4 regions of the Pantoea phytostimulans genome follow, and region 1 is predicted to be linked to each of the others. Evidence: predicted binding sites of a transcription regulator. Region 1 holds the regulator's gene; each other region holds the start of a gene.
The links. Region 1 encodes PurR, which represses purine synthesis genes. Its sites were predicted from a motif close to CANGCAAACGTTTGCNTG; they were not measured.
Positions count from the first base shown of each region.

Region 1 (5,929 bases):
GACCCAGATGGCTATAAAATCGAGTTAATCGAGAATAAAGACGCCGGTAAAGGTCTTGGTCACTAAACAAGATTGACTCAGCCTGCCCTTGTTGTCGGCAGGCTGATATTTCCCCAGCCCTTTGTGGCCTGCTGCACCCAACGCTGTTTTTTGTCATAATGCGCGCTGCCCATTCCCTGCAATGAGATCCTGATGTCTGAATCGAATTCCCCAAACGCGCTCAATCAACGCTTCCGCGGCTTCTTTCCGGTGGTTATTGATGTAGAAACCGCTGGCTTTAATGCGCAAACCGACGCGCTGTTAGAGATTGCCGCTACAACGCTGAAAATGGATGAAGATGGCTGGATTCACCTCGACCAGACGCTGCATTTTCACGTTGAGCCTTTTGAAGGCTCGCTGTTGCATCCCGAAGCGTTGGCTTTTACCGGCATCGACCCGCATAACCCGCTACGTGGCGCTGTCGATGAACATGACGCACTGCATGCCATTTTTAAAATGGTGCGCAAAGGGATCAAGGATACCGGCTGTAACCGTGCCATTATGGTGGCGCACAATGCGACCTTTGATTTGAACTTTATGAACGCTGCTGCTGAACGGGCCAACCTCAAGCGTAATCCTTTTCATCCCTTTGCTACTTTTGATACCGCAGCATTGAGCGGTTTAGTCTTGGGACAAACGGTTTTAGCGAAAGCGTGTAAAGCGGCAGGCATGGAGTTTGACAGTACACAGGCGCATTCTGCTCTTTATGATACTGAGCAAACTGCCACGCTGTTTTGTGAATTGGTTAATCGCTGGAAGCGGCTGGGTGGATGGCCCTTACCCTTTGCAGAAGGCGATGCGGCTGAAAGCGCCTCAGAATAGATAACGTAAAAAGGCCGACATTTGTCAGCCTTTTTCTTATTCCGCTTCTTTAAACTTCTCAGCGGTTTCTTTGATCAGCGATTGAAGTTCGCCACGCTGGAACATCTCAACGATAATGTCACAACCGCCGACCAGTTCGCCATCAATCCACAACTGTGGGAAAGTTGGCCAGTTTGCGTATTTCGGCAGTTCAGCACGAATATCTGGATTCTGCAGAATATCCACGTAAGCGAAACGCTCACCACAGGCTGACAGCGCCTGAACCGCCTGAGCAGAGAAACCACAGCTTGGCAGTTTCGGCGAGCCTTTCATGAACAGCAGGATCGGGTTTTCTGCGATCTGGCGCTGAATTTTTTCTACAGTACTCATAATTGCCTTCCTTAATTCGTCACTTCGTGTTTGTTTATTGTAGCGACTTCGCCCTCGGACTGAAAATGAGAATTTACTTTCGGAAGGTCAAACCGCCATGTTTGTTAAGTCGCTGTATAAGAAATAACACTCTCATATCATTAATGCGCATTAATGTATTAATAATTAGCAATAATTTCGCTGATATAAGGTGCTGAAATTGCTCATTTTCGCTCCAATTTCAATCAGCTAACAGATTAATAGAAAAAGGACTTACTTTTTTAAAAACATCTGGACTAGAATGGCCTCGGCACTGATCCTGGATCAGATTTTTCCAACCCTGTTATGGCCGTTTTTAACCTGACAGCTCAACTGTAACCGGACTATGCGTCTAATCATTACGCTTTTCATACTGGCTTTTGCCCAGCTGTTCTTTAACGTCGCATCTGCTTCACCGCATGCGCCGGTTAAGGCCAGCCAGCATAAAGTAGAGAAAAAAAGTGCACGCGAAGATGAGCGGCGTAAACGACGCCCGGTAAAAACCGCAGTTAAGAAATCCCGTCTGACTTCCGTTCAAAAACTTAAACTCAAAAAACAGAAGAAAGTCGAGTTAGTTGCACATAATACCTCCGCTAAAAAAATTACGCTTAAATCCTCAAGTAAACATTACGGTCGCCAGCGTTCATCAAAAGTTATCGCAGCCGAAACCAATGAGCTCGGTACGATTAAGATGAGTAAGGCCCATCGTCAGCGCTATCAAAAAGCGCGCGAGACAGCGATGGCAAAACTCATGGGCCAGTTGGGCAAACCTTATCAGTGGGGCGGTACTTCTCCACATACCGGGTTCGATTGCAGCGGTCTTGTATGGTATGCCTACAAAGATTTGTTGAAGTTTAAAATCCCCCGTACCGCCAATGAGATGTATCACCTGCGTGATGCTGCGCCGATCAAGCGAGAATTGCTTGAGAAAGGTGATTTAGTATTCTTTCGCATCAATGGACGCGGCACCGCCGATCACGTCGGCGTTTATTTAGGCGATGGGAAGTTTATTCAATCGCCGCGCACCGGCAAAGATATTCAGATCAGCGCATTAGGCGAAGATTACTGGCAGCGTCATTATATTGGTGCCCGACGAATGATGACGCCGAAAACCATACGATAGAATCATTAAGCATAAAAAAAGCCGGTTAAACCGGCTTTTTTTATTAATGCAAAATAGCGGTAAAGCTAAAAGCGACGATCATCAATAATGCCCCGCCAGTGGTCATCAATGCCAGTTTCATCTCGGTACTCATCATCTCTCCTTGGCCTCACAGTTTGTGTGGGTAAAGCATTTTCCCATAAGGCCCAGTAAAAATCTCGTTTTATCCGTTCAGCCTTGTTAGAATCCCGCCTTTGTTGCGCAACGCGCGCAACGTCGGTTCCGTTCGCTGTCTTCCTTTGGCTTTTTTTTCCGCACAGACGCCATATTACCGGCAAAAAAGCAGTATATTTGCGGGCAAAACCCTACGTTGACGCAAACGTTTAACATCATGCTTATCAACTAGTTAAGATAAGCTCGGGAGTCTCTTTTTCATGGCAACAATCAAAGATGTGGCGAAACGCGCGGGAGTTTCTACAACGACCGTCTCTCACGTCATTAATAAAACGCGTTTCGTGGCAGAGGAAACGCGTAATGCGGTCTGGCAAGCCATTCAGGAGCTGCATTATTCGCCGAGCGCAGTGGCGCGAAGCCTGAAGGTAAATCACACCAAAACGCTGGGATTGCTCGCCACCTCCAGCGAAGCGCCCTACTTTGCTGAAATCATTGAGGCTGTGGAAAATCACTGTTTTGACAAAGGCTACACCCTGATTTTAGGTAATGCGCATAACGATTTGCAAAAACAGCGCGCTTACCTGTCCATGATGGCGCAGAAACGCGTTGATGGCTTATTGGTGATGTGCTCCGAATATCCAGACGATCTGCTGAAGATGCTGGAAGAAAATCGCAATATTCCCATGGTGGTCATGGATTGGGGTGAATCGCGTGGCGATTTTACCGACACCGTGCTCGATAACGCCTTCCACGGCGGTTATCTTGCCGGGCGCTATTTAATCGAACGTGGACACCGCGACATTGGCGCAATTCCGGGCCAAATGGAACGCAACACGGGTGGCGGACGTCACGCAGGTTTCCTGAAGGCCATGGAAGAAGCCAATATCCAGCCTCGCGCAGAGTGGATCGTACAAGGTGACTTCGAGCCTGAGTCAGGTTATCAGGCGATGCAGCAAATCCTCTCGCAGAAACAAAGACCGACTGCCGTTTTTTGTGGTGGTGACATCATGGCGATGGGTGCCATTTGTGCCGCAGATGAAATGGGATTACGCGTCCCACAAGATATTTCCGTGATCGGTTATGACAACGTGCGCAACGCACGCTATTTCGCACCCGCATTAACTACCGTGCATCAGCCAAAAGCGGAGTTGGGGGAAAAAGCGTTGGATATGTTGTTGGATCGTATTACCAGTAAACGCGAAGAGTCTCAGACCATTGAGGTTCATCCCACACTGATTGAGCGTCGCTCAGTCGGTTATGGCCCTTTCCGCGATTACCGCCGTTAATCCTCACTTAACCATTCCTGATTAAGTGTTTGCGCATCACCTAGATAGCTGAGCAACCAACCCAGCGCCGGTGATGCGCGATCTTCCGCCCAGCTTACGCAGCAAGGACTTTCTGGAAAACTTTCCGGTAACGTGAGCTCAACCAGTTCACCTGAATCGAGTAACGGGCGAGCCAGATGCCCCGGCACCATGGCAACGCATAACCCCGCCAAAACACAATCCAACCCTGTTTGCCATTCCGGCACGACCAAACGTCGCTGATTGTCCAGCGTCCAGGTCATACGACGCGGCAGCGCCCGTGATGTATCTTCTAATACCAACGACGGCCAACTGCGCAAAGTGTCATCATCTAATGCCTCTGCCTGTGTTAAAGGATGCTCACGCATCACTACGCAGCGCCAGTTGAGCGCGCCCATATCTTTAAAGGCGAAGCGTCCGCCCACAGGAATAGCCTGGGTTGCCCCAATCGCGACGTCAACTCGCCCGTCTGCTAAGGCATCCCACACACCATTAAACACTTCGTAACTGATGATTAATTCCATGTCGGGAAAATGACGATAAAAGTCTTTCACTAACTGCCGCGTTCGTTCTGGTTTAACAATGCAGTCTACCGCGATGCTTAACTGCCCGCGCCAGCCATTTGCCAGTTGTTGACATTGACGTCGGGTTGCCAGCATTTTTTTGATAACAGTGCGTCCTTCGCGGACAAAATGTTCGCCTGCGGGGGTTAAAACCACTTCGCGATGATGACGTTCAAATAGCGGAACCGCCAACCAGGTTTCAAGCTGCCGTACCGTATAGCTGATGGCAGAAGGAACGCGGTGTAGTTCCTGTGCGGCTGCGCTAAAACTTCCACCGCGCGCTACCGCATCCACAACTTCTAATGCATATTCTGACCACATAATCTGCCTTCAAAATTTTTAACAGCCAATGGCAAATATTAACGTTTCACAGGTTTAAACGCACCTTTTACACTCTGCCGCGTTCATTCTGCAAAAATGAGAAAAAGATGTTATCGAATAAGAGCTTTATCCCTTACCTTGCGCTGCTCAGTATGCTGGGCTTTTTAGCAACAGACATGTATCTCCCCGCGTTCGGCGCCATGCAACAAACGTTTAATACGTCACCGGGTATCATCAGTGCCAGCATGAGCTTGTTCCTTGCGGGATTCGCCTGCGCGCAGCTTTTCTGGGGACCGCTGTCTGATCGCATTGGGCGCAAGCCCGTTTTACTCGCAGGCCTGACGCTGTTTGCCTTGGGCTGTGCAGGCATGTTGTGGGTGACTGACACTATTTTGATGCTGGTGCTGCGCTTTATTCAGGCGGTAGGTGTTTGTGCCGCAGCGGTGAGTTGGCAGGCTTTAGTGGTTGATCGCTATCCGCAGGCGCGCGCGAATAAGGTATTCGCGACGATTATGCCTTTGGTGGCACTTTCACCTGCGCTTGCGCCGCTGCTGGGCGCATGGCTTATCGGTCATTTTCATTGGCGTTCAATTTTTTTGGTTTTGACACTCACAGCAGTTGCATTGATTGCCGTGACGTTGCGTTTACCCTCCACACGTAAAGTCTCCAATAACGATCTGCAAAAGCCCGGTTTTATCACCCTGCTTCGCTCTTCGGTTTATCGCGGAAACGTCATAATTTACGCTGCCTGCTCGGCCAGCTTTTTTGCCTGGTTAACCGGCTCGCCCTTTATTTTGGCAGACATCGGATTAACGCCTGCCGATATTGGCTTGAGCTATGTGCCGCAAACCATCGCCTTTTTGATCGGTGGCTTTGGTTGTCGCGCCCTGCTCAATCGCTTTAACGGTGCGCAGCTATTGCCGTGGATGTTAGTCATTTACAGCGTGAGCATTCTGGTGCTGTTTGCTGTTGCACTGGCAGGTGTCAATAACCTGACGGCGCTGCTACTGCCGTTCTGCGGCATGGCGTTAGCTAACGGTGCAATTTATCCCATTGTCGTTTCCAGCGCCCTACAACCTTTTCCTCATGCAACGGGCAAAGCGGCAGCGCTGCAAAACTGTTTGCAATTAGGATTATGTTTCGCCGCCAGCCTTGCCGTTTCTGCGGGTTTGCAACATGCCTTACATACCACCACAATGATTATGGCACTGACGATC
Region 1 is NZ_CP173698.1:901,091-907,019, reverse strand. Features, by position in the region: gene gloA (lactoylglutathione lyase) at 1-66, shown strand, start outside; gene rnt (ribonuclease T) at 193-861, shown strand; gene ACF2G4_RS04350 (Grx4 family monothiol glutaredoxin) at 898-1,233, opposite strand; gene ACF2G4_RS04345 (C40 family peptidase) at 1,595-2,371, shown strand; gene ACF2G4_RS04340 (YnhF family membrane protein) at 2,415-2,507, opposite strand; gene purR (HTH-type transcriptional repressor PurR) at 2,785-3,810, shown strand; gene punR (DNA-binding transcriptional activator PunR) at 3,807-4,712, opposite strand; gene punC (purine nucleoside transporter PunC) at 4,820-5,929, shown strand, end outside.

Region 2 (5,929 bases), 1.5 Mb from region 1:
AGGCCAGCGCAGGTTCGACTTCCGTAAAGTTCTGGTATTCCGCTGAAGGAATTTTATGGCGTGCCAAGAAGTCTTTCGTGAAGGCTTTTGAACCTTCCAGTTGGGCTGCGGCTTGCGTTGGGCCAAAAATTTTCAGGCCTGCGGCGCGAAAAGCATCAACGACGCCAATCACCAACGGAGCTTCTGGACCGACAATCGTCAGGTCAATCTTTTCGCGTTGAGCGAATTCCAGCAAAGCAGCGATATCCGTTGGATTGATGGCGATGTTTTGCAGCGCAGGTTCTAATGCAGTGCCCGCATTGCCTGGGGCAACGAAAACGGTTTCAGCCAATGGCGATTGAGCTGCTTTCCATGCCAGCGCATGTTCACGTCCGCCATTTCCGATGACTAAAATTTTCATTTCTAACTCTCCAAACGATTAGTGACGGAAGTGACGCATTTCAGTGAAGATCATGGCGATACCGTGTTCATCGGCAGCAGCAATCACTTCATCATCACGAATGGAACCGCCTGGCTGAATCACACAGCTAATGCCAACTGCGGCAGCAGCATCAATACCGTCACGGAAGGGGAAGAAAGCATCCGATGCCATTGCAGACCCTTTAACGTCCAATCCTTCATCGCTCGCTTTGATACCTGCAATCTTGGCGGAGTAAACGCGGCTCATTTGACCGGCACCAATACCGATGGTCATATTGTCGCGTGCATAGACAATCGCATTCGATTTAACAAATTTCGCCACTTTCCAGCAGAACAGTGCATCACGCAATTCTTGCTCAGTTGGCTGGCGTTTGCTGACTACGCGAAGCTGACTGGCTTCGACCATACCTAAATCGCGGTCCTGCACCAACAAACCGCCATTGACACGTTTGAAATCCAAGCCTTTTGTCCGTTCTTGCCACTGTCCGCAAACTAAAACACGCACGTTTTGCTTGCTGGCCGTTATCTTCAATGCGGCTTCGCTTGCGGAAGGAGCAATGATCACTTCAACGAACTGGCGACTGATGATTGCCTGGGCGGTGGCTTCATCTAACTCACGGTTAAAGGCAATGATGCCGCCGAAAGCAGAAGTAGGATCGGTTTTGTAGGCGCGCTCATAAGCAGCGAGAATGGATTCGCCGACGGCCACACCGCAAGGGTTTGCATGCTTGACGATAACGCAGGCAGGTTCGCTGAATTCTTTGACGCACTCTAACGCAGCATCAGTATCAGCAATGTTGTTGTAAGAAAGTGCTTTGCCCTGAACCTGCTGCGCAGTGGCGACAGAAGCTTCCTGCACATTCTCCTCTATATAGAAGGCAGCGTCCTGATGGCTGTTTTCGCCATAACGCATATCCTGCTTCTTGATAAAGTTAAGATTCAAAGTACGTGGGAAGCGTCCCGCAGGCTCATTGCTTCCGCCATGATAAGCAGGAACCAGGCTACCGAAGTAGTTGGCAATCATGCTGTCGTAGGCAGCGGTATGCTCGAAAGCTTTGATCGCAAGATCAAAGCGGGTTTCTAGCTTCAGAGAGTTTTCGTTGGCATCCAGCTCGGCAATGATCGCCTCGTAGTCACTGCTCTTCACTACAATCGCCACATCTTTATGGTTTTTAGCCGCAGAGCGCACCATTGTCGGGCCGCCGATATCAATGTTTTCTACGGCGTCTTCAAGAGAGCAACCTTCACGCGCGACAGTTTGAGCGAAGGGATAGAGGTTAACGACCACCATGTCGATTGGGCTGATAGCGTGCTGCGCCATGATGTCATCGTCCTGACCGCGACGACCCAAAATACCGCCATGTACTTTCGGGTGCAGCGTTTTGACGCGTCCATCCATCATTTCCGGGAAACCGGTGTAGTCAGACACTTCTGTGACAGATAGCCCCGCGTCAGCGAGTAGGCGAGCTGTGCCACCTGTAGAAAGCAGTTCAACACCGCGTTGAGAGAGTGCCTGAGCAAATTCGAGGATACCGGCTTTATCAGAAACACTGAGAAGAGCGCGGCGTACAGGACGACGTTGTTGCATGGTGGTTTTATCCCTTGGCTTTGTTTCGCGTAAATAAGAGCGTTACATCAAGCTTAGCGTGCTCTTCTCTCTATATATAAAGAAAAGAAAGCACGAAAACTTCAGGTAACGCCCCGAAAAGGGGCGTCCGTTACGTCGGCGGCATTGTAGCGAAAACGTTTGCGTGATGCTCGCCTAAATTTATCACGCCGAATAATGTGGATAACTTTGTGTGTAACTGCGTATAAGGCGGGGTTTTGCTGTGGAATGCAGCGAACGGTTGTTTTTGTTGAATTTAACGGTTGCGGATGCCGAACAACTCCCTATAATGCGCATCCATCAACACGGCACACCGGCAACGGGCTGACGGGTTGAGAGATTCAGGAGACTGAGTCGACGGAGAAAAGCTTCTGAAAAAGAGGTTGACTCTGAGGAGGGAAAGCGTATTATACGCCCCTCGCGACAGACCGGCTAAGCCGCTGTTCGCACTGCTCTTTAACAATTTATCAGACAATCTGTGTGGGCACTCGCAGGATGGATATCAGCGTCTCCGGACGTAAAAAATATCAAGCCTCACGAGTGAACACATAATGAAATTCATTATGACGTTTTACAGATGAGCACCGCTTAACTTGTTTAAGCAAATCAAACTTAAATTGAAGAGTTTGATCATGGCTCAGATTGAACGCTGGCGGCAGGCCTAACACATGCAAGTCGGACGGTAGCACAGGAGAGCTTGCTCTCTGGGTGACGAGTGGCGGACGGGTGAGTAATGTCTGGGAAACTGCCCGATGGAGGGGGATAACTACTGGAAACGGTAGCTAATACCGCATAACGTCGCAAGACCAAAGTGGGGGACCTTCGGGCCTCACACCATCGGATGTGCCCAGATGGGATTAGCTAGTAGGCGGGGTAATGGCCCACCTAGGCGACGATCCCTAGCTGGTCTGAGAGGATGACCAGCCACACTGGAACTGAGACACGGTCCAGACTCCTACGGGAGGCAGCAGTGGGGAATATTGCACAATGGGCGCAAGCCTGATGCAGCCATGCCGCGTGTATGAAGAAGGCCTTCGGGTTGTAAAGTACTTTCAGCGGGGAGGAAGGCGATGCGGTTAATAACCGCGTCGATTGACGTTACCCGCAGAAGAAGCACCGGCTAACTCCGTGCCAGCAGCCGCGGTAATACGGAGGGTGCAAGCGTTAATCGGAATTACTGGGCGTAAAGCGCACGCAGGCGGTCTGTTAAGTCAGATGTGAAATCCCCGGGCTCAACCCGGGAACTGCATTTGAAACTGGCAGGCTTGAGTCTCGTAGAGGGGGGTAGAATTCCAGGTGTAGCGGTGAAATGCGTAGAGATCTGGAGGAATACCGGTGGCGAAGGCGGCCCCCTGGACGAAGACTGACGCTCAGGTGCGAAAGCGTGGGGAGCAAACAGGATTAGATACCCTGGTAGTCCACGCCGTAAACGATGTCGACTTGGAGGTTGTGCCCTTGAGGCGTGGCTTCCGGAGCTAACGCGTTAAGTCGACCGCCTGGGGAGTACGGCCGCAAGGTTAAAACTCAAATGAATTGACGGGGGCCCGCACAAGCGGTGGAGCATGTGGTTTAATTCGATGCAACGCGAAGAACCTTACCTACTCTTGACATCCAGAGAACTTAGCAGAGATGCTTTGGTGCCTTCGGGAACTCTGAGACAGGTGCTGCATGGCTGTCGTCAGCTCGTGTTGTGAAATGTTGGGTTAAGTCCCGCAACGAGCGCAACCCTTATCCTTTGTTGCCAGCGATTCGGTCGGGAACTCAAAGGAGACTGCCGGTGATAAACCGGAGGAAGGTGGGGATGACGTCAAGTCATCATGGCCCTTACGAGTAGGGCTACACACGTGCTACAATGGCGCATACAAAGAGAAGCGACCTCGCGAGAGCAAGCGGACCTCACAAAGTGCGTCGTAGTCCGGATCGGAGTCTGCAACTCGACTCCGTGAAGTCGGAATCGCTAGTAATCGTGGATCAGAATGCCACGGTGAATACGTTCCCGGGCCTTGTACACACCGCCCGTCACACCATGGGAGTGGGTTGCAAAAGAAGTAGGTAGCTTAACCTTCGGGAGGGCGCTTACCACTTTGTGATTCATGACTGGGGTGAAGTCGTAACAAGGTAACCGTAGGGGAACCTGCGGTTGGATCACCTCCTTACCTGAAGATACCTCCCGCGAAGTGCTCACACAGATTGTCTGATAGAAAAGTAAAGAAGCAGTAAAACCCCGGCAGGCTTGTAGCTCAGGTGGTTAGAGCGCACCCCTGATAAGGGTGAGGTCGGTGGTTCAAGTCCACTCAGGCCTACCAAATCCTGTTCGTCAGGATCACTGGTCGACGGGTTTTACCAGACTTTTGGGGCTATAGCTCAGCTGGGAGAGCGCCTGCCTTGCACGCAGGAGGTCAGCGGTTCGATCCCGCTTAGCTCCACCATCAACTCCCCCGTTGATACCCAAACAAAACTTCAGAATGCATTTTCGAGTGCATTGCGAAGTTTTACTGCTCTTTAACAATCCGGAACAAGCTGAAAATTGAAACGACGCGCGCCGCATCCCTCCGTAATAAGGGGTGCACAGGCGACGCGTTCGAGTCTCTCAAATGCTTACAGCACGCAGCGTTGCAAAACGCCTGTGGGTTGTGAGGTTAAGCGACTAAGCGTACACGGTGGATGCCCTGGCAGTCAGAGGCGATGAAGGACGTGCTAATCTGCGTAAAGCGACGGTAAGGTGATATGAACCGCTACAGCCGTCGATGTCCGAATGGGGAAACCCGGTGCACTCAGTGCATCATCGCAACATGAATACATAGTGTTGCGAGGCGAACCTGGGGAACTGAAACATCTAAGTACCCAGAGGAAAAGAAATCAACCGAGATTCCCCCAGTAGCGGCGAGCGAACGGGGAGCAGCCCAGAGCCTGAATCAGCTTGTGCATTAGTGGAACGGTCTGGAAAGTCCGACGGTACAGGGTGATAGTCCCGTACACAAAAGTGCACAAGCTGTGAGCTCGATGAGTAAGGCGGGACACGTGGTATCCTGTCTGAATATGGGGGGACCATCCTCCAAGGCTAAATACTCCTGACTGACCGATAGTGAACCAGTACCGTGAGGGAAAGGCGAAAAGAACCCCGGCGAGGGGAGTGAAACAGAACCTGAAACCGTGTACGTACAAGCAGTGGGAGCCTCTTTTATGGGGTGACTGCGTACCTTTTGTATAATGGGTCAGCGACTTATATTCTGTAGCAAGGTTAACCGTATAGGGGAGCCGCAGGGAAACCGAGTCTTAACTGGGCGTTAAGTTGCAGGGTATAGACCCGAAACCCGGTGATCTAGCCATGGGCAGGTTGAAGGTTGGGTAACACTAACTGGAGGACCGAACCGACTAATGTTGAAAAATTAGCGGATGACTTGTGGCTGGGGGTGAAAGGCCAATCAAACCGGGAGATAGCTGGTTCTCCCCGAAAGCTATTTAGGTAGCGCCTCGTGAACTCATCTCCGGGGGTAGAGCACTGTTTCGGCTAGGGGGCCATCCCGGCTTACCAACCCGATGCAAACTACGAATACCGGAGAATGTTATCACGGGAGACACACGGCGGGTGCTAACGTCCGTCGTGAAGAGGGAAACAACCCAGACCGCCAGCTAAGGTCCCAAAGTCATGGTTAAGTGGGAAACGATGTGGGAAGGCACAGACAGCCAGGATGTTGGCTTAGAAGCAGCCATCATTTAAAGAAAGCGTAATAGCTCACTGGTCGAGTCGGCCTGCGCGGAAGATGTAACGGGGCTAAACCATGCACCGAAGCTGCGGCAGCGGCGCGTAAGCGCTGTTGGGTAGGGGAGCGTTCTGTAAGCCGTCGAAGGTGGACTGTGAGGTCTGCTGGAGGTATCAGAAGTGCGAATGCTGACATAAGT
Region 2 is NZ_CP173698.1:3,349,201-3,355,129, forward strand. Features, by position in the region: gene purD (phosphoribosylamine--glycine ligase) at 1-400, opposite strand, end outside; gene purH (bifunctional phosphoribosylaminoimidazolecarboxamide formyltransferase/IMP cyclohydrolase) at 419-2,008, opposite strand; rRNA gene ACF2G4_RS15690 (16S ribosomal RNA) at 2,641-4,182, shown strand; tRNA gene ACF2G4_RS15695 (tRNA-Ile) at 4,256-4,332, shown strand; tRNA gene ACF2G4_RS15700 (tRNA-Ala) at 4,380-4,455, shown strand; rRNA gene ACF2G4_RS15705 (23S ribosomal RNA) at 4,664-5,929, shown strand, end outside.
Region 2: the regulator PurR is predicted to act here: its motif matches at 2,157-2,174, upstream of purH (bifunctional phosphoribosylaminoimidazolecarboxamide formyltransferase/IMP cyclohydrolase).

Region 3 (5,929 bases), 1.5 Mb from region 1:
TAAGCGCCTTAAAGTCTCTCAAGCAATGTCGTAAGCGCTAAAGTGTAAAACAAACCCAAGGTTGCTGGGATTACTACACGTGCGACAAGGGGTAAAAAAAGAGAATAATCTCGGACGCGCCCCTGCGCGCCCACTTCTACAGTCAGATCGCCCAGCCACCAGCGTAAAAAGCCACCAAGGCTACCGCAATCACCACGGTTCCTGTATTCAATTTACGCCATTCGCCAGCAAAAATGCGTCCGACTACCAGCGCAGCAAAACCGAGCATGATGCCGGTGACGATGTTGCAGGTCAGCACAATAATGACTGCCGTCAGCAGGCCAGACATCGCATCGACAAAATCAGTAAAGTCGATTTTGGCGACGTTACTCAGCATCAGCAGGCCAACGTACATCAGCGCAGGCGCTGTGGCATACGCCGGGACTAAGTATGCCAGCGGCGACATAAACAGAATCACCATGAACAGCAAACCTACCACAATTGCCGTCAGACCGGTTTTACCGCCTGCAGCCGTGCCCGCCGCAGACTCAATATAAACCGCCGCTGGCGATGCGCCGACTAAGCCAGCAAACAGACTGCTGACCGAGTCGGTGGTTAAAGCGCGACCGCCGTTGATGATCTGCCCGTCTTTATCGAGCAGATTCGCCTGGCCAGCCACTGCGCGGATGGTGCCGGTGGCATCAAATACCGCTGTCATCACCAACGCTAACACGCTAGGTAACACGACTGGCTGCAAGGCGCCCATGATATCGAGGCTAAACACCAGCGATTGACCGTTGGCATCAGCCAGGCTCGGCAGCGCAAACAAACCTTGATAACTTACCGCGGGATCGAAAATGAGCCCTAATACCGAAATGGCAATAATGGTCAGCAAAATGCCGCCCGGCACCTTACGCTTTTCAAGACCAATAATCGCACCCAATCCCAACAGTGACATCATGACCGGGAAAGAGTTGAAATGACCCAGCGCTACCGGCAAACCCGGAGCCGGGTTTTTTACCACTAAACCTACGCCATCCGCCGCGATCAGCAGCAAAAACAGCCCGATGCCGACGCCGGTACCGTGCGCAACGCCCATCGGGAGATTGCGCAAAATCCATGAACGGATACCGGTCACGGAAATCAGCGTAAACAATACGCCCATCAGGAATACCGCACCGAGCGCGACCGGCACGCTGATTTGCTGCCCCAGCACCAGACTAAAGGCGGTAAAGGCGGTTAACGAAATGGCGCAGCCAATCGCCATCGGCAGGTTAGCCCACAAGCCCATAATGATGGAGCCAAAGCTGGCAACCAGACAGGTCGCGACGAACACAGCGGTTGGCGAGAAGCCCGCTTTGCCCAGCATACCTGGCACGACAATCACCGAATAAACCATGGCTAAAAACGTGGTTAGCCCCGCCAGAATTTCCTGGCGAACGCTGCTGCCACGAACAGAAATTGAGAACCAGGCGTCCAGTTTTCCACTGGCCGGTCGTGATTCGTTTGACATAATTGAGCCTCAAAGAGTTTTTGTTGTGTAGATCGCTCTGCGACCGCCGCCCTGAAATCCCTGGGTAAGTTGTTTGCGCCAAACAGCGTCAAACAGAAGGCAAACGTTTACCTTGCCGCAGATAAGTGACCCTTCAAAGATGGGCAAATAAAAAGGCAAACGATTATCCGGCGTTTGCTGGCACATTTTCAACTGCTTGATGGTCATTAATCAGGATAAAGATTTCACTGGATCGCGTATGACGTAGACTTGCTCTGTTGCGTAACACGCGTTTCGCTTTGAAGTTGCAGGATTTTATGAAGAGGATAAGAGGTTGCGCAACGGCAAGCATTACGCAACAAAAAAAGGATTCAGCCTTGCAGGTTAATGTCGCCGCCCTGCTGAATGGCGCGTTGCCAGGCGGCGCGCTGTTTCACCGTTTCCAGCCACTTTTGCGTCGCGGGCATCTGCTGCAAACCGGCACGCTGATTCAGTGCCAAAAGCGGGAAACTCATTTGAATATCCGCGATGCTGAAACGCTTGCCTGCAAACCACGGATGCGCGACGAGATGGTTTTCAATCATTTGCATGTGCGGCTTCAGCTGTTTATCAAGAAAGGCTTTTTGTACGCCTTTACCAAACATGCCGCCAATCGGCCGCAATAGCCAAGGCACCGGCGCTTGCCCGAGTCGAGCAAAAATCAATTTCATTACCAGCAATGGCATCAATGAACCTTCGGCATAGTGCAGCCAGTAACGAGATTGCAGCGCCTCTTCCTCATCAGTGAGTTTCAGTCGATATTCGGCATCATATTTATTTTCGAGATATTCGAGGATGGCACCCGATTCGGCAACCACGCGATTTTCGTCAGTAATGATTGGCGATTTACCCAAAGGGTGAATTTTTTTCAGCGCCTCAGGCGCAAGCATGGTGGATTCGCGCTGATAGCGTTTGATCTGATAAGGCATTTCCAGCTCTTCGAGCAGCCATAACACGCGATGCGAGCGCGAATGCTCAAGATGGTGAACGGTGATCATCGTGATTCCCTGTTAGGTGATTATCAGCCAAGTATAGACATCACTCCCGCCCTGACAGTTTGTCATCCTGCTCGGGATCAAGCAGTACCGCCCCCGAACCTTGCTCTCCCAACCGATCGCCTGGATTGCGTAGTGGGCAGTCACGCATCGAAAGACAACCGCAGCCGATGCAACCATCCAGATCGTTGCGTAAGCGGGTCAATGTTTCGATACGTTTATCCAGTTCCTCACGCCAGTGTTGCGTCAGTGCATCCCATTCGTGGGTCGACATACGTTTATTAGCAGGGATATGTTCGAGACTGTCGCTCACCGTCGCCAGAGGAATACCAATGCGCTGGGCAATCTTGATTATCGCCACACGTCGCAGCACGTCTCGGCTATAACGGCGCTGGTTGCCGCCGTTGCGTGTGCTGAAGATAAGCCCTTTGTTTTCATAAAAATGCAGCGCAGAAACAGCAACGCCGCTGCGTCGTGCGACTTCGCCCGGCGTCAAAACCGGTTTTGGGTAGTTGCGATCTTTTTTCATTTGGACCTTTACCTCAAGTTAACTTGAGGAATTATACTCGCTTCCCATCAGAACAACGAATTCCTATACCGCATTGAATTATCACCAGAAGGATGAGGCTATGATGCAAGAAGAGATCATTCACTCCCTGACACACTGGATTGACCAAAATCTGGACAAGAGTTTGTCTATTGATGAAGTCGCAGCAAAATCAGGTTATTCGAAATGGCATCTGCAGCGTATGTTCCGTACCGTGACGAAACAAACGCTGGGTGGATATATTCGTGAACGTCGCCTGACCTTAGCGGCTGAAGCGTTGAGCCTGACGCAACGTCCCGTATTTGATATCGCGATGCAATATGGCTACGACTCACAGCAAACTTTTTCACGCGTATTCCGTCGTCAGTTTTCACAAACGCCAACCGCTTATCGCCACACCATGCGTCGTCAGGCCATTCAGCGCCCTCGCCTGCTGAGCTTTGATTGCAGCGAAAGCATGGCCAGCTTTACCCAACGAACCACGGGCGAATGCTGTCCCGTTAGCTAAATTTGATTTCGCCTTCAGTGCGCCCCAAGCGGGCGCGCCTTCTTAATTGTTTTTCCTCACCTTTTCTTCCCCGCCACTTTCTGCTCAAACTTCAATCAAATTTTTTGTACCATACCAGTTGCAAATTTTGTTCAAAATATAAAATCGAGTGATATAATGTGAGCCAAGTCACATTATGACCTTGGGTTGACGACGGAAAAGCACGACCTGACACGCTTTTTCGCCGCCGGTGATGTCCGCAGATTGTCAGGAATAATCACTGATCTATTGAGGTTGAGCCGATGGCTACGTTAACCACCAGTCTTATCGTTATGCGTTGGGAATTACTTAGCGCCGTTATGATGTTTTTTGCCAGCACCTTGAAAACCAAACTTCGTCAGGATAGCCATCACGTTATGGCATTCATGTGTGGCGGCATCGGTTTGGGCATGACCTGCTGGTTTGTCACCGGTTTAATGGGCATTACACTCACTATGGAGAGTGTGCACAATTTCATGTCCATCTCTAAGGATGTGTTTATCCAGGTGATGAGCCAAGCGCCTGCTGAATGGCCAATGCCTTAAAATTTTCCAATAAAAAACCCCGCTAAGCGGGGTTTTTTATATTGCTGTGTATTCTTAAATTTTCTTCAACATGGCAGGGATATTAACATCCTGCACTGTGACGCCCGGTCTCTGCGTTCCGCGACGATCTTGAATCCACATGTCTCCCATCATTTGATTGAGTCCACGATCTAACCCTGTCACCAAACCTGCGCCTGGTGTAAACGTCAATTCACCAAAATAAATACGCTCTTCATGGATATACCAGTCAACACGCACATAGTCGAAATCACTGGCCAGCTTTTTGCTCATATCGAGCGCATGTTGCAGTGACGGCATGATGTTAGTGACATCCAGCCCGGTATCACGGATCTTGTGAAACGCCTCATTAAGGTTATTCACATAGAAATTCATGGATAACAGCGGCTGACAACGGTTGTAGATGACTTGCAGCACATATTCAAACTTGCCATCACGCTTGTTGAACATATGAAACTTGTAATCAATCGGCGCACTTTTTCCATCACCGATGTATTGCTCCACCAAAATACGGGGCTTGATGTAGCGATAATGGATTTCACGCGCTTCATTAGCAAAATCCGTTTTCAGCCAGCGATAGCAATCATGGATGATTTGCTGCTTACGCAACGCGTCCGGTTCTTCCAACAGAATTTCTACCATGTTAGACGCGTGGTTCGGTTTAATCACCGTTCCTTTCCAACAAGGCAAACTATTCAGCGTGGTCGGATCGGTGGTTTCGTGTACCAACGGGATCAGGTATTCGTTGCCAATCTTCTCGGCAATGAATTCGCGCACGCTAAACTTATCTGACAAGCGACCATAATTTTGGTAATCGCCGTAGATAAATTTGCGGTACAGCACCTTTTCGTTAAACACTTTAGGCTGACGAAGATTGGGCAGTTTTCTGAACTTATGGAAGTAGTAGATGCGATCCTGATAGGACCAAGGCATCTTCTTGATGAAATACTGCACACTTCTTCTGAGTTCTTCTTTCAACTTGAGCATATCGGACCTCATTTGTAGGTTTTGTAATTGAGTGAGGAAACTTGAATCTTTTGAATGACGCCGTTTTTGAAGAAGTAATTCATTACGGTAAGGGACAACAGTTCTGAAAGGAAAACGCTCCACGCGGCCCCCATGACGCCGTAGTCCTGGATTAGCCACCAGGAAAGCGGCACACTGATGACCATCAAACAAATGATTTTCCTCAGCAAATAGTTAAACCCACCTTCTTTTACCATGTAGCGATACGCTACAGTCCCCATTGCCGAAAAGCTGGTTGCAATCGACAGCAACGTAATGAGGCTTCCTGATTGTGTGTATTCTTTACCGTATAAAGCGATGATGATCTGCTCACCGAACAACGCAATGATCAGCAACATCAACAATGAAACACCCACGACATACCCGTGTAGCCGTGCAGCTAATTTTATCGCTGCATCGCCGCGCTCCCTGAAGATCTCGCTAAAGCAGGAAGTAATCAGCGCGACGGGGATAAAAATCCACGAAGCGGCAATTGTGTTGGCGGCAGCGAACAAGCCAAGATCACGTGCTGAAACAATCCCTGCCAGAAACATCTGCGCCGTTCTAACCTGCACAGAAATAAAGATGCTGGAGATGGCTAACGGCAAGCCGGCGTACATTAAGTAACGCAAATAAGCAGCGCGCTTTTCACGCGGCGGCATGAGATCCTGGTGTTCGCGATAAAAGTTGTAGCGTTTGATGAAATACGGCACCAACGTCACCGCCACAATAGAAAGCGTGAGCCACAGTGGATTCAGACGCTGCCAGGCAATGATGAAACTG
Region 3 is NZ_CP173698.1:3,417,910-3,423,838, reverse strand. Features, by position in the region: gene ACF2G4_RS16005 (NCS2 family permease) at 143-1,492, opposite strand; gene ACF2G4_RS16000 (glutathione S-transferase) at 1,843-2,508, opposite strand; gene soxR (redox-sensitive transcriptional activator SoxR) at 2,549-3,034, opposite strand; gene soxS (superoxide response transcriptional regulator SoxS) at 3,135-3,560, shown strand; gene ACF2G4_RS15985 (YjcB family protein) at 3,842-4,123, shown strand; gene ACF2G4_RS15980 (ATP-grasp fold amidoligase family protein) at 4,178-5,128, opposite strand; gene ACF2G4_RS15975 (polysaccharide biosynthesis C-terminal domain-containing protein) at 5,137-5,929, opposite strand, start outside.
Region 3: the regulator PurR is predicted to act here: its motif matches at 1,589-1,606, upstream of ACF2G4_RS16005 (NCS2 family permease).

Region 4 (5,929 bases), 1.1 Mb from region 1:
TAAGTGCGTTGATGCTATTGATTTTTACCTTAGTGATTAACACCATCGCCGAGCTGATCCGCCAGCGTTTGCGTCAGCGTTACAGCCAGCATGAGGAACAAGCATGAGGGCGATAAGACAAAATAACCGCTGGCGCTGGCTAACCGCAGGCGCTGTCACGGTTTGTCTGTTGGCGTTCGCGCTCCTGATTGCCTTGCTGGCATGGCAGGGCGCACGCGTTTTTTGGCCGCAGCCTGTGGATCTTTACACCTTCACTCAGCCTGATGGCAGCGAAAGCCGCTTACTGGGCGAAACCGTGGAACATCAAAAGCAGTTTCCGGCCCCCGCGGATGAGCAGGGCAATAGCGCAGGCCATGTGAATCGTTATCTGATAAAAACCGGTAACCGCGATTGGGATGCGCCCGATTTTCGCGTTGCCTACAGCCGCGAACCGGCTGAGGTGAGCAGACCTAAAGATATTTTGGTATTGCAACGCCGCAGCCACGGCAATGCTTACGGCTGGTTAGTTGGCCTGCGTGAAGATAATGAAGTGCTTACTGCGCAGAACATCCATGCGCTGCTGCGTCAGCGTTTGGCTCAGGTTCATACCATGATTCGTGAGATAAACCAGATTCGGCGCATCGATATGGCGCGGCTCAACAAGCAATTAGACATGTTGGATGAACAAGCTGAGCGCCAGCGACAGGCTAATCAGTTTGATATGCAGGTGCAGTCAGAATATCAGGCTAATCAGGCGGCATTACAGCGGCGCTTTGACCACCTCAGCGCGACGCTGGGGAGATTGCAGCATGAAAGTCAGCGCGACGTGCTGATCCTGCGTGATGTGGAAGGCAATAATCATGTGATTCCGTTGACGCAGATTGTTGACGTATGGACACCCAATGCCCTCAACCTTAATGAAAAGCTGCTGCATTTTGTGCAACAGCTCTGGCATTTTGTCAGCGATTCAGCCGCAGACGGCGAAAGTGAAACCGGCGCATTTCCCGCTATTTTTGGCACGGTATTAATGGTGCTGTTGATGTCAGTGGTGGTGATGCCGTTCGGGGTGGTTGCTGCCGTCTGGCTGCATGAATATGCCGGACGTAATGCGCTGACGCGTCTGGTGCGTATTGCGGTGGTGAATCTCGCGGGTGTGCCTTCAATTGTCTATGGCGTATTCGGCCTCGGCTTCTTTGTCTGGGGCGTTGGCGGCACGCTCGATCAGCTGTTTTACAGTAACGCATTACCCAATCCAACCTTTGGTACGCCAGGTTTGTTGTGGGCAGCATTAACGCTGGCGCTGCTGACATTGCCGGTGGTGATCGTCGCGACCGAAGAGGGCTTGTCGCGCATTCCAAACAGCCTGCGCCAAGGTTCGCTGGCATTGGGTGCCTCGCAGGCCGAAACCTTGTGGCATGTGGTCTTGCCGATGGCGATTCCGGCAATGCTCACCGGTTTGATTTTAGCGGTGGCGCGCGCTGCCGGTGAAACGGCACCGCTGATGCTGGTGGGCGTCGTAAAAATGGTGCCTGAACTGCCGGTAGATGCTGTTTTCCCCTATCTGCATCTTGACCGCAAGTTCATGCACCTCGGTTTTCAGATTTACGATTTAGCGTTTCAAAGTCCAAACATCGAAGCCGATCGGCCAGTAGTGTTTGCTACCGCACTGCTGCTGGTGCTGATCATTCTGTCGCTAAATCTGCTGGCAATGGGCCTGCGTCACCGTCTGCGTGAGCGCTATCGCCTTATGACTCAATAACAGGCTATAACTATGACGCCCGAAACTGACATTGCGCTGCGTGTAAACCATCTTTCGCTGTGGTACGGCGAGCGCCAGGCGCTGCAAGATATCTCGCTGCAGGTGCCTAAAAATCGCATCACCGCGCTGATTGGTCCCTCTGGCTGCGGTAAATCAACGCTGCTGCGCTGCTTCAACCGCATGAATGATGTGATCGATAACTGCCGAATTGAGGGCGAAATCTTGCTCGACCAATGGGCGATTATGAATCCTAACCAGGATCTTTCTGCCTTACGTCGGCGGGTCGGCATGGTGTTTCAGCGGCCTAATCCTTTCCCTAAATCGATCTATGAAAACGTGGTGTATGGCTTGCGCTTGCAGGGCGTGCGCGATAAGCGCGTGTTGAATGAAGCCTGCGAACGCGCGCTGCGAGCGGCGGCACTGTGGAGTGAAGTGAAAGATCAGCTGGGCCAAAATGCGCTAAAGCTTTCTACCGGTCAGCAGCAGCGATTGGTGATTGCCCGGGCGATTGCTATCGAGCCAGAAGTGTTGTTGCTGGATGAACCGACTTCCGCGCTGGACCCGATCTCCACGTTGGTGATTGAAGAGCTGATGACCACGCTAAAGCAGCACTTCACGCTGGTGTTGGTAACACACAACATGCAGCAGGCTTCGCGCGTATCTGATTACACAGCCTTTATGCACAACGGCGCATTAGTAGAGTTTGATGAAACCGATCGGATTTTCACTACGCCGAAAGAGCGTCGCACGGAAGATTACATTACCGGGCGCTACGGTTGAGGAAACCAAAAGGAGAAGCCTGGGCTTCTCCTTGGAAAATCATTCGTGGGCGTGCCCTTGTGGCGGAAGCTGTTCGCCATCCAGCCAGGCTTTTCCGTCGCGCATCGTCAATCGTCCTTCGATAAACCAGTTAATCACCAGCGGATAAATGGCGTGTTCCTGATGCTGAACGCGTTGCGTAATCTCTTGCTCACTGTCTTCAGCAAACACCGGCACTTTGGCTTGCAAAATAACCGGGCCGCCATCCAGTTCATCAGTAACGAAATGCACTGACGTACCGTGCTCGGCATCACCATTTTCCAGCGCCTGACGATGCGTATGCAGGCCGGGATATTTCGGCAGAAGGGAAGGGTGAATGTTCAGCAGGCGATCGTGATAACGCGCCACAAAAGCGCTGCTTAAAATACGCATGTAGCCGGCTAACACCACCAGATCGGGTGCGTAAGCATCGATCTCTGTCATCAGCTGGCGATCAAAAGCTTCACGATCGGCGAAGTCGCTGGCGGCTAACGCATGTGTCGGCACGCCGGCTTCTTTAGCCCGTACTAAACCAAAGGCAGAGGCTTTGTTGCTGAACACGGCAGCGACACTGCCGTGAACACGCCCGCTTGCGCAGGCGTCAAGGAGGGACTGAAGATTACTTCCGTTACCGGAAATCAGCACAACCAGTTTTTTCATCCGTTAATAACCACACGCTCTTCAGAGTCAGAGGCGTTAATCACACCGATTTTCCACGCTTTCTCACCGGCTGCGCTCATCAGTTCAACCGCTTTGTCAGCATCAGCTGGGCTCAGCGCAATCAGCATGCCCACACCGCAGTTAAAGGTGCGGTACATTTCGTGACGGCTAACGTTACCCGCCTGCTGCATCCAGGTGAACACAGAAGGCCACTGCCAGCTCTTCTCGTCAATCACCGCTTGCGTATTGTCAGGCAACACGCGAGGAATGTTTTCCCAGAAGCCGCCACCGGTCAGGTGACAGATAGCATGCACGTCAATCTGCTCGATCAGGCTGAGGATATTTTTCACGTAGATGCGGGTCGGTTCGAGCAGGTGGTCAGCCAGCGGTTTGCCATCCAGCTGTTCAACCAGCGGATCGGTGTTGCTGACTTCAAGAATCTTGCGCACCAGCGAGTAACCATTGGAGTGCGGACCGCTAGAGCCCAGCGCAACCAGCACATCGCCATCTTGCACTTTGCTGCCGTCAATTATTTCGGACTTCTCAACCACGCCGACGCAGAAACCCGCAACGTCGTAGTCTTCTCCGTGATACATGCCTGGCATTTCAGCGGTTTCACCGCCAACCAGCGCACAACCCGATTGCAGACAGCCTTCGGCGATACCGGTGATCACGGCAGATGCGGTTTCCACATCCAGCTTGCCGGTCGCGTAGTAATCCAGGAAGAACAGCGGCTCAGCGCCTTGCACAATCAGATCATTAACGCACATTGCAACCAGATCAATGCCGATAGCATCGTGGCGCTTGAGATCCATCGCCAGACGCAGCTTGGTACCTACGCCATCGGTGCCGGAGACCAGCACGGGTTCACGGTATTTTTGCGGCAGCGCACAAAGCGCACCGAAACCGCCCAATCCACCCATTACTTCCGGGCGACGAGTCTTTTTCACTACGCCTTTAATACGGTCAACCAGAGCGTTACCAGCATCAATATCAACACCGGCGTCTTTATAGCTGAGAGAGGTCTTGTCGGTCACTGCGAGGTCCCCACGCGAGTTGCGGTTGGTGGTTAAAATAAAGCGCGGCAATTCTAACAGCGCAGGCAAACGTTTGCGAGTCTCAGATTGCGCGCCATGCGATTTTAATCAATCCTTATTTTATTGCGGTAAAACTTTCCTCTTTGCGCAAGGGCATATGGCGCAAACAAGAAAAGGCGGTATAATCCCGCGATTTTTTTTTAGCTCAACTCATTCCGGGAGAACACCAATGAAGATCGTGGAAGTCAAACACCCGCTGGTCAAACATAAACTGGGCTTGATGCGTGAGCACGATATCAGCACGAAGCGTTTCCGCGAGTTGGCCTCGGAAGTAGGCAGCTTGCTGACCTACGAAGCCACCGCAGATTTGGAAACCGAAAGCGTGACCATTGAGGGCTGGAATGGCCCGGTGCAAGTCGATCAAATCAAAGGTAAAAAAATTACCGTAGTGCCAATTCTGCGTGCCGGCCTCGGTATGATGGAAGGCGTGCTAGAGCATGTTCCGAGCGCGCGTATCAGCGTAGTGGGTGTCTACCGTGATGAAGAGACGCTGGAGCCAGTGCCGTATTTCCAGAAGCTGGTTTCTAATATTGAAGAGCGTCTGGCACTGGTGGTTGATCCCATGCTCGCCACCGGCGGTTCGATGATTGCCACCATCGACCTGTTAAAGAAAGCGGGCTGTAGCAGCATCAAGGTGTTGGTCTTGGTCGCCGCACCAGAAGGGATTGCCGCACTGGAAAAAGCGCATCCTGATGTTGAGCTGTACACCGCGTCTATCGATCAGGGATTAAACGAAAAGGGATATATCATTCCTGGACTCGGCGATGCCGGAGACAAGATTTTCGGAACCAAATAAAGAAAGCAGCCGGCGAGAGAGTCGGCTTTTTTTTGGCAAAAATAAAACAACATCATCTCCAAATATCTCGCGCTGCAGCAAGGCGGCAAACGATCTCAAACCGTTGAGCTTACTTAAGTAAGTGGGTCGGGTGAGCGAGAGCAGCCATCGCAACGGCAATGCGCGGTATACAGGAGACAGGGGATTACTGATGACACGTCGCGCCATTGGCGTTAGCGAACGACCGCCGCTACTGCAAACTATTCCACTCAGCCTGCAACATCTGTTCGCCATGTTTGGCGCAACGGTTTTGGTGCCTATTTTGTTTCACATCAACCCGGCTACGGTGTTGCTGTTCAATGGTATTGGCACGCTGATTTATCTGTTCATCTGTAAAGGTAAAATCCCCGCCTATTTAGGATCGAGCTTTGCTTTTATTTCACCGGTGCTGCTGCTGTTACCGTTGGGTTATGAAGTGGCGCTTGGCGGTTTTATTCTGTGTGGCCTGTTATTCTGCCTGGTGGCGTTGATCGTCAAAAAAGCAGGAACCGGCTGGCTCGATGTGATGTTTCCGCCCGCAGCCATGGGCGCTATTGTTGCGGTCATCGGCCTTGAGCTGGCGGGCGTAGCGGCGAATATGGCGGGATTGTTACCTGCTGAAGGCAGTTCGCCAGACAGCAAGACGGTAATCATCTCCTTGGTTACGCTGGCCGTCACGGTTTTTGGTTCGGTGCTGTTTCGCGGTTTTCTCGCCATTATCCCGATTCTGGTGGGTGTGCTGGTGGGCTACGCGCTCTCCTTTTTTATGGGCATTGTCGACTGGACCAGCGTTTACAACGCGCCATGGTTTGCGTTGCCGAC
Region 4 is NZ_CP173698.1:2,048,795-2,054,723, reverse strand. Features, by position in the region: gene ACF2G4_RS09540 (ABC transporter permease subunit) at 1-107, shown strand, start outside; gene pstA (phosphate ABC transporter permease PstA) at 104-1,738, shown strand; gene pstB (phosphate ABC transporter ATP-binding protein PstB) at 1,751-2,518, shown strand; gene purN (phosphoribosylglycinamide formyltransferase) at 2,558-3,196, opposite strand; gene purM (phosphoribosylformylglycinamidine cyclo-ligase) at 3,193-4,233, opposite strand; gene upp (uracil phosphoribosyltransferase) at 4,463-5,089, shown strand; gene uraA (uracil permease) at 5,280-5,929, shown strand, end outside.
Region 4: the regulator PurR is predicted to act here: its motif matches at 4,296-4,313, upstream of purM (phosphoribosylformylglycinamidine cyclo-ligase).